Regions from separate parts of the Bradyrhizobium sp. GCM10028915 genome, predicted to be linked through region 3. Evidence: predicted binding sites of a transcription regulator. Region 3 holds the regulator's gene; each other region holds the start of a gene.
What was found. Region 3 encodes PhoB, which activates phosphate uptake and scavenging genes when phosphate is short. Its sites were predicted from a motif close to TGTCATNNANCTGTCAT; they were not measured.

Region 1 (5,205 bases), on a different contig from region 3:
AATTTTCAGCGGCGCACAACGCGCACGGCGCGTTGAAGCGGTACGGCTCGAAGGGATGGTCCTCGAAGTCGAGCGACACAACTTGCGTATAGGGCGGGATCGCGTAGATGCGCTTCTCGCGGCCGGCGCCGAACAGTTGCAGCGCGGGGCAATTGTCCATCTTGGGATTGTCGAATTTGGGCGTCGGCGACGGGTCCATCACGTAGCGCGCATTGACCTTCACCGGATAGGCGTAAGCCGTCGCGATGTGGCCGAAGCGGGCGATGTCCTCGTAGAGCTTCACATGCATCAGGCCGTATTCGGCGAGCGCGTGCATGCGCCGCGTCTCCGTCTCGCGCGGCTCGAGGAAGCGCAGCGGCTCCGGAATCGGCACCTGGTAGACCAGCACCTGATTTGCGTGTAGCGACGTCTCCGGGATGCGGTGGCGGGTCTGGATCACGGTCGCATCGATCGTCGCCGTCGTCGTGGCGACGCCGGCGGTCTTGGCAAAGAACTTCCTGATCGAGATCGCATTGGTGGTGTCGTCGGAGCCCTGGTCGATCACCTTCAGCACGTCCTCGGGCCCGAGGATCGCGGCCGTCACCTGCACGCCGCCGGTGCCCCAGCCATAGGGCATCGGCATTTCACGGCTGGCGAACGGCACCTGATAGCCGGGGATCGCGATCGCCTTGAGGATCGCGCGGCGGATCATCCGCTTGGTCTGTTCGTCGAGATAAGCGAAATTGTAGGCGGGCGCGTTCATTCCGCGGCCTCCTTCATGGCATCGGGCGCATTGGCCTCAGTGAATTCCTTCCGCAGCTTGCGCAACAGGCCGAGCTCAGACTGGAAGTCGACATAATGCGGTAGCTTCAGATGCTCGACGAAGCCGGTAGCCTGGACGTTGTCCGAATGCGACATCACGAATTCTTCGTCTTGCGCGGGGGCGAGTGCCTCTTCGCCGAGCTCGCGCGCACGCAACGCGCGGTCGACCAGCGCCATCGACATCGTCTTGCGCTCGCTCTGGCCGAAGGCGAGGCCATAGCCGCGGGTGAAGCACGGCGCCTCCGTCGCGGAGCCCTTGAACTGATTGACCATCTGACACTCGGTGAGCTCGATCGAGCCGAGCGGCACGGCGAAGCCGACGTCTTCCGCGGAGAATTCAACCTCGACCTCACCGAAGCGAATCTCGCCAGCGAACGGATGGTTGCGGCCGTAGCCTCGCTGGGTGGAATAGCCCATCGCCAGCAGAAAACCTTCGTCGCCACGCGCGAGATTTTGCAGGCGCAGGTCACGATCGGCGGGAAAATTGAGCGGCTCGCGGGTGAGATCGCCGACGCTGGCGCCTTCCTCGGCCTTAGGCGAGGATTCGATCAGCCCGTCGCGGCCGAGGATGTCGGTCACCCGCGGGGTCGGCGCAGACGATGCTTCGGCCGTCGCCGGCGCTTCCGGCACAAAGCCCTCGGCGAGCGAGGGATCGAGCAGGCGGTGGGTATAGTCGAAGGTCGGGCCGAGGATCTGGCCGCCGGGAATGTCCTTGAAGGTCGAGGACACCCGCCGCCGTACCCGCATCGCGCCGGTCTCGACCGGCTCACTGGCGCCGAAGCGGGGCAGCGTCGCGCGGAAGGCGCGGACCAGGAAGATCGCCTCGATCAGATCGCCGCGCGCCTGCTTGATGGCGAGCGCCGCGAGCTCGCGATCATAGAGCGAGCCTTCGCTCATGACGCGGTCCACGGCGAGGCCAAGCTGCTCCGAGATCTGGTCGAGGGAAATTTCCGGCACCCTTTGGTCGCCGCGCCGTGCACTGGCGAGCAGGCGATGGGCGTTCTCGATGGCGCGTTCGCCGCCTTTGACTGCGACATACATGCTTAGCTTCCCTTGCTCACGACACGCGTGGTGCGCGGAATCGCAACCACGGCATCATCGGCGACCAGCACCACATCGATGCCGCGCGGAAACAGCGTTTCGTTGACGCGCAGGCGCTCGAACAGGTCGAACGGCTTGATCGAAGCCTGGAGCGTGGCGACACCGTCAATGCCGGGGCCGCGCAGCTCGAAGCTCCGCCCTCCGTCCAGGCTCTCGACCTGAAGGATCAATGTGGTTGAGCGATCCGGATATTCGCTGGTGCCGGGGGCGAAGCGCTCCAGCGAAGGGAGCGCCCCGCCGTCGCTGATCAGCGCGAAGCTCGCGATCGAGGAATCCTGCACCAACGGTGCACCGGTGTGGAATTTCAGCCATTTCACGAGGTCGGAACTCTCATGCATGCGCGCATCGAGCCAGAGCGGCGTGTCGTGATCGAACAGCGTCAACGCGATCGCGGCCGTGCCGCGCATCATCACATGAGGCGCTCCTGATGTCGGCACGATGCGCTGGACCGACCCCGGCCGGGCCATCGCGTCCATGACCGAACGAAAGGTCGATTGCGCCGACAGCACCTTGTCGGCGAACCCGGGGGGCAGTTCCGCAATCGTGGTCATGATCTCACCCCTCACCGCGCACCATGGTATAGAAATCAACCTTCGTCGCGGCGGTCTGGGCCGCCACCTGCTTGCGCCTGACCATAAGCTGCTCACGCAACGGCGCGATAATGTCCCGCTCCACCGCGCCGGCGAAATCGCGGGACTGCACCAGGGCATCGCACAGCGCGATCAGCCGCGCCTTCTCGCCGTCGCGACCGAGCGTGTAGCCGAAACCGACCTCGCCGCTCGCAAGCCGCACCGCGGCGCGCGACACCGTGGCTTCACCGAGGTTGAACGGCGCACCATCGCCGCCGACCCGGCCGCGCAGCATGACGAGGCCGTTTTCCGGCGCGCGCAGATCCTGATGCGCCGGCAAAGCGAGAGCTTGGAGGCGAGCGGCGATCTCGTCCGCCTCCGCGTGCGCCAGCACGGCCATTGCGGCCTTGCGCTGGGCTTGCTGATTATTGTGCTGGGTCACCGCATCCACCGACTTCTCTGCAGAACTTGCCGAATCTAAGTTGTCTATGATACTAGACAACTTGATAGCGGAGCGCCATGACTGTTTCGTGACAAAGGCGTGATTTCTGGAGTAGCTTCCCGGCCACATGAGCATGCAGGACACAGCCTCCTCCGGCGTCGCGTTGTGGCGTCTCGTTGCCGACGGCATCGAGCGCGGCATCGCCGACGGCCGCTTTGCGGCGGGCGACAAGCTGCCGGGCGAGGTGGAGATCGCCGAAACCTATCGCGTCAACCGCCACACCGTGCGACGCGCGCTGGCCGCGCTTGCCGAGCGCGGCATCGTGCGGGCAGAACGCGGCAGCGGAACCTATGTCGAGGCGCAGAAGCTCGCTTATCCACTGCGCTCGCGGACCCGTTTCTCCGAGATCGTCGGCGCGGACGGCCGCGAACCGCATGGCCGGCTGATCGAGGCGTCCGCTGACGTTGCGACCCGCGAACTCGCGCGGGAGCTTGGCCTCAAGACCGGCGCACCGCTGGTTCGGATCGAGGCGATGCGCCTCGCCGACCGCACGCCGATCTGTGTCTCCACGACGTGGCTGTCGGCGCAGCTATTCCCGGCTGCGGGCGACGTCTTTGCCGCGACCCGCTCGATGACGAAATTGCTCGAGCATTACGGCGTCCGGGACTATCGCCGCGGCGCGACCCGGATCACCGCCGGTATCGTCGACGCAACCGACGCCGCACGGCTCGATCTGGCGCTGGGACGGCCGATCCTGGTGGTCGACGCCACCGATCACGATCTCGACGGCAAGCCGCTGGTGACCAAGCATTCGCGCTTTGCCGCGGAGCGGGTGGAATTTCTGGTGGAGAACGGGTAAACTGGCTGCCCTCTGCCCCTCTCCCCTTGCGGGAGAGGGTGGCTCGCCGCGCTAGCGGCGAGACGGGTGAGGGGTTGCCTCCGCGCACTGATCTGAATTGAGGATGCAGACTCCTCATCCGGCGCTTCGCGCCACCTTCTCCCACAAGGGGAGAAGGAAGAAGGTTACGCCACCGCCCGCCGCCCGATAATCGCAAAACGCAATTTGCCCGAAACGAAATCGATCGCGGCGACTGCGACCAGGATCATCAGGATCAGGAACGACACCTTCTGCCATTCCAGCACGCGGATCTGCTCGGCGAGCTGGAGGCCGATGCCGCCGGCGCCGACGATGCCGATGATGGTGGCCGAGCGCGTATTCGACTCGATGAAATAGAGCACCTGCCCGGCAATCACGGGCAGGACCTGCGGCAGCAGGCCGAAGCGAATCTCGTGCAGCGCGCTGCCGCCGGAGGCGCGGATGCCCTCGACCTGCTTCTGATCGGCGCCCTCGATCGCCTCCGAGAACAGTTTTCCGAAGGCGCCGAAATCCGACACGGCGATGGCGAGCACGCCGGCAAACGGGCCGAGCCCGACCACGTTGATCCACACCAGCGCCCAGATCAACGTGTCGACGCCGCGAATCGAATCCAGGAAACGTCGGACCGGAAAGCGCAGCAGCTTTGATGGCACGACATTACGCGCCGCAAGAAGACTGACCGGCAGTGCGAACAGCGCGGCGAGCGTTGTGCCGAGCAGCGCGATCGACAGCGTCTCGCCCAGCGCCTTCAGATAGACCGGCAGCGACGAGCCGGGATCCGGCGGGATCATCATCAGGCTGATCCAGCCGAGCTGGTTGAGGCCCGCGACGAACCGCGACGGCGAGAAGTCGAGATCGACGAGGCCGTAAATCAGGATCGCGAGCGTCGCGACGCTCATCGTCGGCATGGCGAGCCGCGCCGAGGCCGGCCGGTCGAACACGTCAGGATAGCGCGCGCGAAGCGCCGCAGTGTCGGTCTCCTGCGGTCCCGTCACGTCCGCGCCTCCTTGCCGAACAGACGGCCGCGCAGCCATCCGGTGCTGATGTCGATGATGAAGACCGTGACGATGATGGTGAGCAGGATGGCGCTGACGTCGGAGTAATAGAACTTGCGGATGGCGACGACGAGCTCCTGGCCGATGCCGCCGGCACCGACGAAGCCCATCACGGAGGCCTCGCGGACGTTGATCTCGAACCGCAGCAGCGCGTAGCTGGCATAGCCTGCCGTGACCTGCGGCAGGATGGCGAAGCGCATGCAGGAGAGCCAGCTTGCGCCGGTCGAGCGGACGCCTTCGACCGGCTTCATGTCGGCATTCTCGACGATCTCCGAGAACAGCTTGCCGAGCGCGCCGGTGGAGTGGATCGCGATCGCAAGCACGCCGGCCATCGGACCGAGCCCGAAGGCGATCACGAAG
Region 2 (5,205 bases), on a different contig from region 3:
GTGCGCGCTCTTGAAGAAGTAAGCTAACCGCCCGCAGGCCATCAGGCCTGCGGGCGACTTTCAGGGAACGCCGAAGGGACCAGGTGCGGGATCGATGCAGGCTCTTTACGCTCAGCTACTGGTAGGACTGATCAACGGCTCGTTCTACGCGCTGCTCAGTCTCGGGCTTGCCGTGATCTTCGGCATGCTCAACATCATCAATTTCGCCCATGGCGCGCTCTACATGATGGGCGCGTTCGTCGCCTACTTCCTGCTGAACCTCGGCGGCATCAACTACTGGTGGGCGTTGCTGCTTGCGCCTGTTATCGTCGGCATCTTCGGCATGATCCTGGAACGGACCATGCTGCAATGGCTGACCGGGCTGGATCATCTCTACGGCCTGCTGCTGACCTTCGGCATTGCGCTGATCGTGCAGGGCGTGTTTCAGAACTACTTCGGCTCCTCCGGCCTGCCTTACGCCATTCCGGACCAGCTCAAGGGCGGCATGAATCTCGGCTTCATGTTCCTGCCGGTCTATCGCGGCTGGGTCGTCATCTTCTCGCTGGTGGTCTGCATCGCGACCTGGTTCCTGATCGAGAAGACGCGGCTCGGCGCCTATTTGCGCGCCGCCACCGAAAACCCGACGCTCGTGCGCGCCTTCGGCGTCAACGTGCCGCGCATGATCACGCTGACCTACGGCCTCGGTGTCGGCCTTGCAGCGCTCGCCGGCGTGCTGTCGGCGCCGATCAACCAGGTGCGGCCGTTGATGGGCGCCGACCTCATCATCGTGGTGTTCGCGGTGGTCGTGATCGGCGGCATGGGATCGATCATGGGGTCCATCATCACCGGCTTCGCGCTCGGTGTGATCGAAGGCCTGACCAAATATTTCTACCCCGAGGCCTCCAACACCGTCGTGTTCGTGCTGATGGTGCTGGTGCTCTTGGTGAAGCCAACGGGATTGACGGGAAGGGCGGCCTGATATGACAGCCTTGACGGACGACACGCTGCCGGTAACCCCGCGCGCGATCCGCGACGAGATGATCGTGTTCGTGGTGATGGCGCTGCTGCTGGCTTCGGTGCCATTCACGGGGGTCTACCCGTTCTTCGTGATGCAGGCGCTGTGCTTCGCGCTGCTCGCCTGCGCCTTCAACCTGCTGATCGGCTACGGCGGTTTGCTGTCCTTCGGCCATGCGATGTTCCTGGGCACGGCCGGCTATTGCAGCGCGCATGCGCTGAAAGTATGGGCGCTGCCGCCGGAACTCGGCATCCTCGTCGGGGTCGCCGGTGCCTTCGTGCTCTCGCTCATCACGGGCTATATCTCGATCCGCCGCCAGGGCATCTATTTCTCGATGATCACGCTGGCGCTGTCGCAGCTCTTGTACTTCATCTACCTCCAGGCGCCGTTCACCCATGGCGAAGACGGCATCCAGGGCATTCCGCAGGGACGCATGTTCGGCGTCTTCGATCTGACCAAGCCCACCGTGCTCTACTACGTGGTGCTGGTCGGTTTCCTCGCCGGCTTCCTGCTGATCTTCCGCATCATCAACTCGCCGTTCGGCGAAGTCCTCAAGGCGATCCGCGAGAACGAGCCGCGCGCGATCTCGCTGGGTTACCGCACCGATCAGTACAAGTTCCTGGCTTTCGTCCTGTCGGGCACGCTGGCCGGCTTTGCCGGTGCGCTGAAAGTCTTCGTGGCGCAGAATGCCTCGCTCACCGACGTGCACTGGTCGATGTCGGGCGAAGTCGTGCTGATGACGCTGGTCGGCGGACTCGGAACCGTCTTCGGTCCCGTGGTCGGTGCCTTCGTGATCATCGCCATGCAGCAATATTTGGCGGGGTTCGGCCAATGGGTGACCGTGATCCAGGGCTCGATCTTCGTGATCTGCGTGCTCACCTTCCGCCGTGGCGTCATCGGCGAAATCGCGCATTACTTCCGGCGGTCGCTGTAAGTCATTGATATAATAGAAGATGTGTTGACGCGCGAAAGCGGTGGATGATCCGGCTCCACGGGCGTGAGGTGGCACGCGCGTGGATCGAAAATGGTCTATGACAGTTTCATGACGGCCCGCTTGGGCCAGGCCATCATCCAACCGGTAGTCTCTCCCCCATGATGCGATTGTTTCGCGCTTTCCTGCCGAAGGAAGAACGGTTCTTCGACCTGTTCGACCGCCACGCCCAGACCGTGATCCAGGGCTCGATCGCGCTCCAGAGCATGCTCAACGGGGGCGAGGAGACGCCGGTCTATTGCCAGCGCGTCAACCAGTTCGAGAACGATGCCGACAACATCACCCGTGAGGTGCTGACCGCGGTGCGCCGCACCTTCATCACCCCGTTCGACCGCGGCGACATCAAGAACCTGATCACCTCGATGGACGACGCCATCGACCAGATGCAGCAGACCGCCAAGGCCGTGATGCTGTTCGAGGTCCGCAGCTTCGAGCCGCCGATGCGGGAGATCGGCGGGCTTCTGATCGAATGCGCCAATCTGGTCGGCCGCGCGCTGCCGCTGATGCAGAAGATCGGTCAGAACGTGGCCATGCTGACCGCGATCACGGAAGAGCTTGGCAAGCTGGAAGGCCGCGTCGACGATCTCCATGATATCGGGCTGAAGGAACTGTTCCTCAAGCATCGCGGCGGCAACGCGATGGACTTCATCGTCGGCGCAGAGATCTACGACCATCTCGAGAAAGTCGCCGACCGCTTCGACGACGTCGCGAACGAGATCAACAGCATCGTCATCGAGCAAGTTTAGGGCAGGGGCCACGCCGTGGATGTTGCGCTGGGTCTTCCCGTCCTGGTCGGATTGATCGCCGTCGCGCTGCTGTTCGACTTCCTGAACGGCCTGCACGACGCCGCCAATTCGATCGCGACCATCGTCTCGACCCGCGTGCTGCGGCCGCAATACGCGGTGTTCTGGGCCGCGTTCTTCAACTTCGTCGCCTTCATGGTGTTCGGGCTGCACGTTGCCCAGACTATCGGCACCGGCATCATCGATCCCGCGATCGTGGATGCTCAGGTGATCTTCGCCGCGCTGGTCGGCGCCATCGTCTGGAACCTGGTGACATGGGCGCTCGGCATCCCATCGTCCTCGTCTCATGCATTGATCGGCGGCTTGTTTGGTGCCGGCGTGGCCAAAGCCGGCCTTTCAGCGGCGGTCTGGAGCGGGTTGTCCAAGACGGTGATCGCCATCGTGCTGTCTCCGCTGGTCGGCTTCCTGCTCGCGATGGTGCTGGTCGCGATCGTCTCCTGGGCCTCGGTGCGCTCCACGCCCTTTGCCGTGGATCGCGCCTTCCGCATCCTGCAATTCGCCTCCGCCTCGCTCTATTCGCTCGGCCATGGTGGTAACGACGCTCAGAAGACCATGGGCATCATCGCCGTGCTGCTCTATTCGCAGGGCCAGCTCGGCGGCGAATTCTTCGTACCCTTCTGGGTGGTGCTCTCGTGCCAGGCCGCGATGGCGATGGGGACGCTGATGGGCGGCTGGCGCATCGTCCGCACCATGGGCCTGCGCATCACCAAGCTGACCCCGATGCAGGGCTTTTGCGCCGAGACCGGCGGTGCCGCGACCCTGTTCATGGCGACCTTTCTCGGTGTTCCGGTCTCGACCACCCACACCATCACCGGCGCCATCGTCGGCGTCGGCGCGGCCCGCCGCCTCTCGGCGGTGCGCTGGAACGTCGCCAGCTCGATCGTCTATGCCTGGGTGATCACGATGCCGGCCTCGGCCATCGTCGCCGCACTGAGCTGGTGGGCGGTCAAGATCTTCGTCAGGTAACCAGCTTCAGTCCGACAATGCCGGCGACGATCAGCCCGATGCTGGCGAGGCGGAACGCGGTGGCCGGCTCGCCGAACAGGATGATGCCGAGCGTCGCGGTGCCGACCGCACCGATGCCGGTCCAGACCGCATAAGCGGTTCCAATCGGCAGCGATTTGAGAGCGAGCCCGAGCAGGATGATGCTGCCGGCCATGGCGCCGAGCGTGAGGATTGACGGAACGAGCCTGGTGAACCCCTCGGTATATTTGAGGCCGATCGCCCAGGAGATCTCCAGCAGACCGGCGACGAACAGGATGCTCCAGGCCATGACGACCCTCCATTCAAGGCAGGGTCGTCCCCGCGACTGGTGTGCTGATAGCAAGGGAAGGCCGTCCCTCCCAACCCAAGCCCGATATGGGGCTGGCCGGAAGCCTCCGCAATCACCAGATCAGGCTTGATCAGGCTCATTTTCCCTGCCAAACGCTGCCGCAATGTCCGACATCGCCACCACAGCCGAATCGACGGCCCGTTCCTCGCTTGCCGCTGAAGTGTCGCGGCGGCGTACCTTTGCCATCATCTCGCATCCGGACGCCGGCAAGACCACGCTGACCGAAAAGCTGCTGCTGTTCGGTGGCGCCATCAATCTGGCCGGCCAGGTCAAGGCCAAGGGCGAGCGGCGCAACACGCGTTCGGACTGGATGAAGATCGAGCGCGAGCGCGGCATCTCGGTCGTGACATCGGTCATGACTTTCGAGTTCGAGGGCCTCGTGTTCAACCTGCTGGACACGCCGGGCCACGAGGACTTTTCGGAAGACACCTATCGCACGCTTACGGCGGTCGATTCCGCCGTCATGGTGATCGACGCCGCCAAGGGCATCGAGGCGCGCACCCGAAAGCTGTTCGAGGTATGTCGTCTTCGGGATATCCCGATCATCACCTTCATCAACAAGATGGACCGCGAGAGCCGCGACGTCTTCGAGCTCCTCGACGAGATCGAGAAGACGCTGGCGCTCGATACCACGCCGATGACCTGGCCTGTCGGCCGCGGCCGCGAGTTCCTCGGCACCTATGACGTCGTCAATGGCGGCGTGCGCCTGCTCGAAGGCGGTGGCGCCAAGACCGGCGCGGCGCAGCAGATCGAGATCGCCGAGCTCGCCAAGCTCAATGCCAATCTCGACGTGTCGGCGGTCAAGGACGAGCTCGAGCTCGTCACCGCGGCTTCAAAACCGTTCGAGCTCGAAGCGTTTCGCGAGGGCCATCTGACGCCGGTTTATTTCGGCAGCGCGCTGCGCAATTTCGGCGTCGGTGACCTGCTGCAAGGACTCGGCAAGTTCGCGCCCGAGCCGCGCGCGCAGGAGAGCGACCAGCGCAAGGTCGAAGCCACCGACCCGCGCATGAGCGCCTTCGTGTTCAAGATCCAGGCCAACATGGATCCCAACCACCGCGACCGCATCGCTTTCGCCCGCCTCTGC
Region 3 (5,205 bases):
ATCGCCGGAGGGCACCACGGCCTTGATGCCGATCAGGAGGCCCTCGCCGCGCACTTCGCTGACGACATCGCCGTGACGGTCGATCACGGAGGCGAGCTTCTGCTTGAGCAGCAGCGACATCCTCTGCACGTGGTCGAAGAAGCCGGGCTTGAGCATGACGTCGAGCACGGCGTTCGCAGCCGCGATCGCGAGCGGATTGCCCCCGAAGGTCGAGCCGTGCGAGCCCGGCGTCATGCCGGACGCCGCTTCCGCGGTCGCAAGGCAGGCGCCGATCGGGAAGCCGCCGCCGAGCGCCTTGGCCAGCGACATCACGTCGGGTTCGACGCCAAGGCGGCGGTACGCGAACAGATCGCCGGTGCGGCCCATGCCGGTCTGCACCTCGTCGAAGGCGAGCAACAGACCCTTCTCGTCGCAGAGCTGGCGCAACGCCCTCAGGAAGGCGGGCGTTGCCGAACGCACACCGCCCTCGCCCTGGATCGGCTCGATCAGGATGCCGGCGGTCTGCGGACCGATTGCCTTTTTCACGGCATCGAGATCGCCATGCGCAACCTGGTCGAAGCCCTCCATCGGAGGGCCGAAACCTTCGAGATATTTTGCCGATCCCGTTGCGGCCAGCGTCGCCAGCGTGCGGCCATGGAAGGCGCCTTCGAAGGTGATCATGCGATAGCGGTCGGGATGACCCTTTGCGGCGTGATAACGGCGCACGACCTTGATCACGCATTCCAGCGCTTCGGCGCCGGAATTGCAGAAGAACACGAAATCCGCGAAACTTTCATTGCACAGGCGGGCGGCGAGCTTTTCGCCGTCCGGGCTCTGGAACAGATTCGACATGTGCCAGAGCTTCGTGGCCTGCTCCTGCAACGCCGCGACCAGCGCCGGATGGGCATGGCCGAGCGCATTCACCGCCACCCCGGAGGTGAAATCGAGATAGCGCTCGCCATTGGTCGCGATCAGCCAGCAGCCTTCGCCACGCTCGAAACCAAGGTCGGACCTGGCGAAAACGGGGAGCAAATGCGGCGCTGCGCTGTTAGTCATGATGGTCACTTGAATGTTGCGGACGGAGTGAGCGTGCATTGCGCAACGCACCATCGACCGGCCCGGAAAACGAAACGTGCCGCCTCTTGAGGGCGGCACGTGCGACTATCTTAGGCCTGGTGAAACGGGTGTCAATGCCGCCCGGAAAGCCTCGCGAAACGCTGAATCCGTAGTCTTGCGGTGCCGATTTTGCGGGATATGGCCACGGAACATGTGGAAGCGAGTCGGCGGACTCTTGCGCGGGAGTCACGCCATATTGTAGCGTTTGGATTGTCAGATACGACATCTCGTGCAGTGGTTCTGATCTTTAAGTCCTTATGTACCGGCGTAAACGTTCGGGCGTTCAAGACGCGCCCGGCGAGCCTTAAGGGATTCTGGCGGCACGGGTTTTTGAAGGCTTAGGCATTCGCTGCGAGGCCCCAGGATGGCTGGCGCGCAGCGAGGGAAAGGGTGCAATGACGGTTTTGACCTGGTCCGATGATCGCGTCGAGCAGCTGAAAAAGCTCTGGGAGGCCGGACTTTCGGCCAGCCAGATCGCGGCGGAGCTCGGCAATGTGACCCGCAATGCCGTGATCGGCAAAGTGCACAGGCTCGGCCTTTCGGGCCGCGCCAAGAGCCCATCATCGGCAGCGCCGCGGCCGCGCAAGGCGCGCCCCGCGCAGCACATGATGCGGGTGAGCCGCCCGATCTCGCGCGGCAACACCGCGCTGGCGCAGGCCTTCGAGGTCGAGGCTGAGCCGGATCCGGTCACCTACGACAACGTGGTGCCGATGAGCCAGCGGCTGTCGCTGCTGGAATTGAACGAGGCGACCTGCCACTGGCCGGTCGGCGATCCCTCGAGCCCGGACTTCTTCTTCTGCGGTGGAAGGGCGCTGTCCGGACTGCCCTATTGCGCCCAGCACTCGCGCGTTGCGTACCAGCCCGCGTCGGATCGGCGCCGCGCACCGGTAAAGCCGGGTCCCCGTTAGTCGTCACGCGAAGACAGTTCAACAATTTCAGTGTCGTCCCGGCCTAGTGCGCAATTGCGCACGGGGGGCCGGGACCCATACTCCGAGCACGCAATAATCGTGCGGAAGGGGTCACTCCGAGTCTTCGCCAAACCACGTTCGGTGGTTATGGGTCCCGGATCAGCGCTCGCTTCGCTCGCTTGTCCGGGACGACGGCTGAGAATGCAGGGACAGCTCGCCAACAAACAAGCCTGCAACCCTACACCTGCTCCGCCTTCGCGAAGCGATCATCCAGCGCGTAGCCGGCGCCGCGGACGGTGCGGATCGGGTCCTGCTCGCGGCCGAGATTGAGCAGCTTGCGCAGGCGACCGATATGCACGTCGACGGTGCGCTCGTCGATATAGATGTCGCGACCCCAGACGCTGTCGAGCAGCTGCTCGCGCGAGAACACGCGCCCCGGATGCTCCAGGAAGAACTCCAGCAGGCGATATTCGGTCGGACCGAGATCGATCGGCCGGCCCGAGCGCGCCACGCGGCGCTTGTCACGGTCGAGCTCGATGTCGCCAAAAGCAAGGACGGTGGCGAGGCGCTCCGGGCTCGCGCGCCGCAGCAGGCCTTTCACGCGCGCCAGCAGCTCCGGCACCGAGAACGGCTTGACGATGTAATCGTCGGCGCCGGTCGCAAGACCCCGCACCCGCTCGCTCTCCTCGCCGCGCGCGGTGAGCATGATGATCGGAAGCTGCTTGGTCTCGGGACGGGTGCGAAGCCGCCGGCACAATTCGATGCCTGACAGGCCCGGCAGCATCCAGTCGAGCACGATCAGATCGGGGATGTGCTCCTTGAGGCGGGTGTCGGCGTCGTCGCCGCGCATCACCGTCTCGACGTCATAGCCGTCGCCTTCGAGGTTGTAGCGGAGAAGCTCGGTCAGGGCTTCCTCGTCCTCAACCACCATAATGCGTGCGCCCATCGGGTCGTCGCTCCTTAAGTCTTCAGGTGTTCGGTACCGTGTTGGCAAAGGTCGTCATGTCGCCCTTCGGCCGCTTGTCGGTGATCGCCTGGCCCTCGATCATGTAGAACACGGTCTCGGCGATATTGGTGGCGTGGTCGCCGATCCGCTCGATGTTCTTGGCGCAGAACATCAAATGGATGCAGAACGAGATATTGCGCGGATCCTCCATCATGTAGGTGAGGAGTTCGCGGAACAGCGAGGTGCAGATGGCGTCGACTTCCTCGTCGCCCTTCCACACCGCCATCGCCGCCGGCAAATCATGCGCGGCATAGGCGTCCAGCACCGACTTGACCTGCTGCTGCACGAGGTCGGTCATGTGCTCGAGGCCGCGGAACAGCTTGAGCGGATGGAAGTCCGTCTCCAGCGCCGCAACCCGCTTGCCCATGTTCTTGGCGAGGTCGCCGATGCGCTCGAGATCGGTCGCGACGCGCATGGCGCCGACGATCTCGCGCAGATCGACCGCCATCGGCTGGCGGCGGGCGATGGTGAGCACCGCACGCTCCTCGATGCGCTTCTGCAGCGCGTCGAGCTCGGTGTCGATGGCGACGACGCGCTGGCCGAGCGGGACGTCGCGGCGGATCAGCGCGTCGACGGACTCGACGATCATGCGCTCGGCGATGCCGCCCATCTCGGCGACCAGGCGAGTGAGTTCCTGGAGGTCGGTGTCGAAGGCCTTTGCGGTATGTTCAGAACCCATGTCGCGTCTCCTAGCCGAACCGGCCGGTGATGTAATCCTGCGTGCGCCGATCGGACGGCGACGTGAAGATCTTGCTGGTGTCGTCGAACTCGATCAACTCGCCGAGATACATGAAGGCGGTCTTGTCGGAGACGCGCGCCGCCTGCTGCATGTTGTGGGTGACGATCGCAATCGTGTAATCCTCGGACAGCTCCTGGATCAGCTCCTCGACCTTGGCGGTCGAGATCGGGTCGAGCGCCGAACAGGGTTCGTCGAACAGGATCACCTCGGGCCTCACCGCGACGGTGCGGGCGATGCAGAGGCGCTGCTGCTGGCCGCCGGAGAGCGACAGGCCGGAGGCGTTGAGCTTGTCCTTGACCTCGTTCCACAGCGCGCCGCCGCGCAGCGCCTTCTCGACGCGGCCGTCCATCTCGGACTTCGAGATCTTCTCATAGAGACGGATGCCGAACGCGATGTTCTCGTAGATCGTCATCGGGAACGGCGTCGGCTTCTGGAACACCATGCCGACGCGGGCGCGCAGCAAATTGAGGTCCAGCCTGGGGTCGAGGATGTTGGTCTGATCGAGCATCAGCTGACCGGTGGCGCGCTGGCCGGGATAGAGGTCGTACATCCGGTTGAAGATGCGCAGCAGGGTCGACTTGCCGCAGCCCGACGGTCCGATGAACGCCGTAACACGGTTGGCGCCGAGCGTCAGGTTGATGTTCTTCAGCGCATGGTGCTCGCCGTAATAGAAGTTCAGGTTACGCACGGTCACCTTGGGGGGCGCCTCGGGCAGCACCGCCGCGTGCGGCAGTCCACCGGACGCGCTCATCGACACGGAAAGATCACTCATTTTGCGGTCCTCTCGGCGCCAAGGATGCGCGCGAAAATATTAAGGGCAAGAACGGTCAGGGTGATGAGCAGCGCCCCGCTCCAGGCCAACTGCTTCCAATAGGCATAGGGGCTCTGCACGAAGTTGTTGATGGTCACAGGCAGGTTCGCCATCGTCTTGTTCAGGCCGAGGCTGAAGAACTGGTTCGATAGCGCGGTGAACAGCAGCGGCGCGGTTTCACCGGCGACGCGAGCGGTCGCGAGCAGCACGCCGGTGATGAGACCCGATCGGGCAGCCCGATAAGCGATCCGCTTGATCACCAGCGAACGCGGCAGGCCGAGCGCCGAGGCCGCCTCGCGCAACGCGTTCGGCACCAGCAGCAGCATGTCCTCGGTCGTGCGCAGCACCACCGGGATCACGATGACCGCGAGGGCGAGCGAGCCTGCGATCGCCGAGAAGCCGCGCATCGGCACCACCACGGCGCCGTAGATGAACAGGCCGATGATGATCGACGGCGCCGAGAGCAGGATGTCGTTGATGAAGCGGATCACCGAGGTCAGCCGGTCATTGCGGCCGTATTCGGCGAGATAGGTGCCGGCGAACATGCCGAGCGGCGCGCCGATGCCGACGCCGATCACGGTCATGATCAGCGAGCCGACGATGGCGTTGAGCAGACCGCCCTCGTTCGATCCCGGTGGCGGCGTGT

Region 1: a site for PhoB is predicted at 2,991-3,007, ahead of phnF (phosphonate metabolism transcriptional regulator PhnF). Genes of this name have one in related genera too.
Region 2: a site for PhoB is predicted at 2,026-2,042, ahead of ACFQX9_RS21370 (DUF47 domain-containing protein). Genes of this name have one in related genera too.

The regions. Positions count from the first base shown of each region.
Region 1 covers NZ_JBHTFN010000057.1:56,975-62,179, reverse strand. The annotation lists gene ACFQX9_RS29410 (alpha-D-ribose 1-methylphosphonate 5-phosphate C-P-lyase PhnJ) at 1-742, opposite strand, end outside; gene ACFQX9_RS29405 (carbon-phosphorus lyase complex subunit PhnI) at 739-1,842, opposite strand; gene phnH (phosphonate C-P lyase system protein PhnH) at 1,845-2,453, opposite strand; gene phnG (phosphonate C-P lyase system protein PhnG) at 2,458-2,922, opposite strand; gene phnF (phosphonate metabolism transcriptional regulator PhnF) at 3,041-3,772, shown strand; gene phnE (phosphonate ABC transporter, permease protein PhnE) at 3,937-4,824, opposite strand; gene phnE (phosphonate ABC transporter, permease protein PhnE) at 4,782-5,205, opposite strand, start outside.
Region 2 covers NZ_JBHTFN010000044.1:262,964-268,168, forward strand. The annotation lists gene ACFQX9_RS21355 (ABC transporter substrate-binding protein) at 1-22, shown strand, start outside; gene ACFQX9_RS21360 (branched-chain amino acid ABC transporter permease) at 95-958, shown strand; gene ACFQX9_RS21365 (branched-chain amino acid ABC transporter permease) at 960-1,928, shown strand; gene ACFQX9_RS21370 (DUF47 domain-containing protein) at 2,087-2,731, shown strand; gene ACFQX9_RS21375 (inorganic phosphate transporter) at 2,747-3,754, shown strand; gene sugE (quaternary ammonium compound efflux SMR transporter SugE) at 3,747-4,061, opposite strand; gene ACFQX9_RS21385 (peptide chain release factor 3) at 4,225-5,205, shown strand, end outside.
Region 3 covers NZ_JBHTFN010000065.1:643,404-648,608, forward strand. The annotation lists gene ACFQX9_RS32725 (aspartate aminotransferase family protein) at 1-1,035, opposite strand, end outside; gene ACFQX9_RS32730 (GcrA family cell cycle regulator) at 1,491-2,003, shown strand; gene phoB (phosphate regulon transcriptional regulator PhoB) at 2,242-2,949, opposite strand; gene phoU (phosphate signaling complex protein PhoU) at 2,972-3,688, opposite strand; gene pstB (phosphate ABC transporter ATP-binding protein PstB) at 3,699-4,520, opposite strand; gene pstA (phosphate ABC transporter permease PstA) at 4,517-5,205, opposite strand, start outside.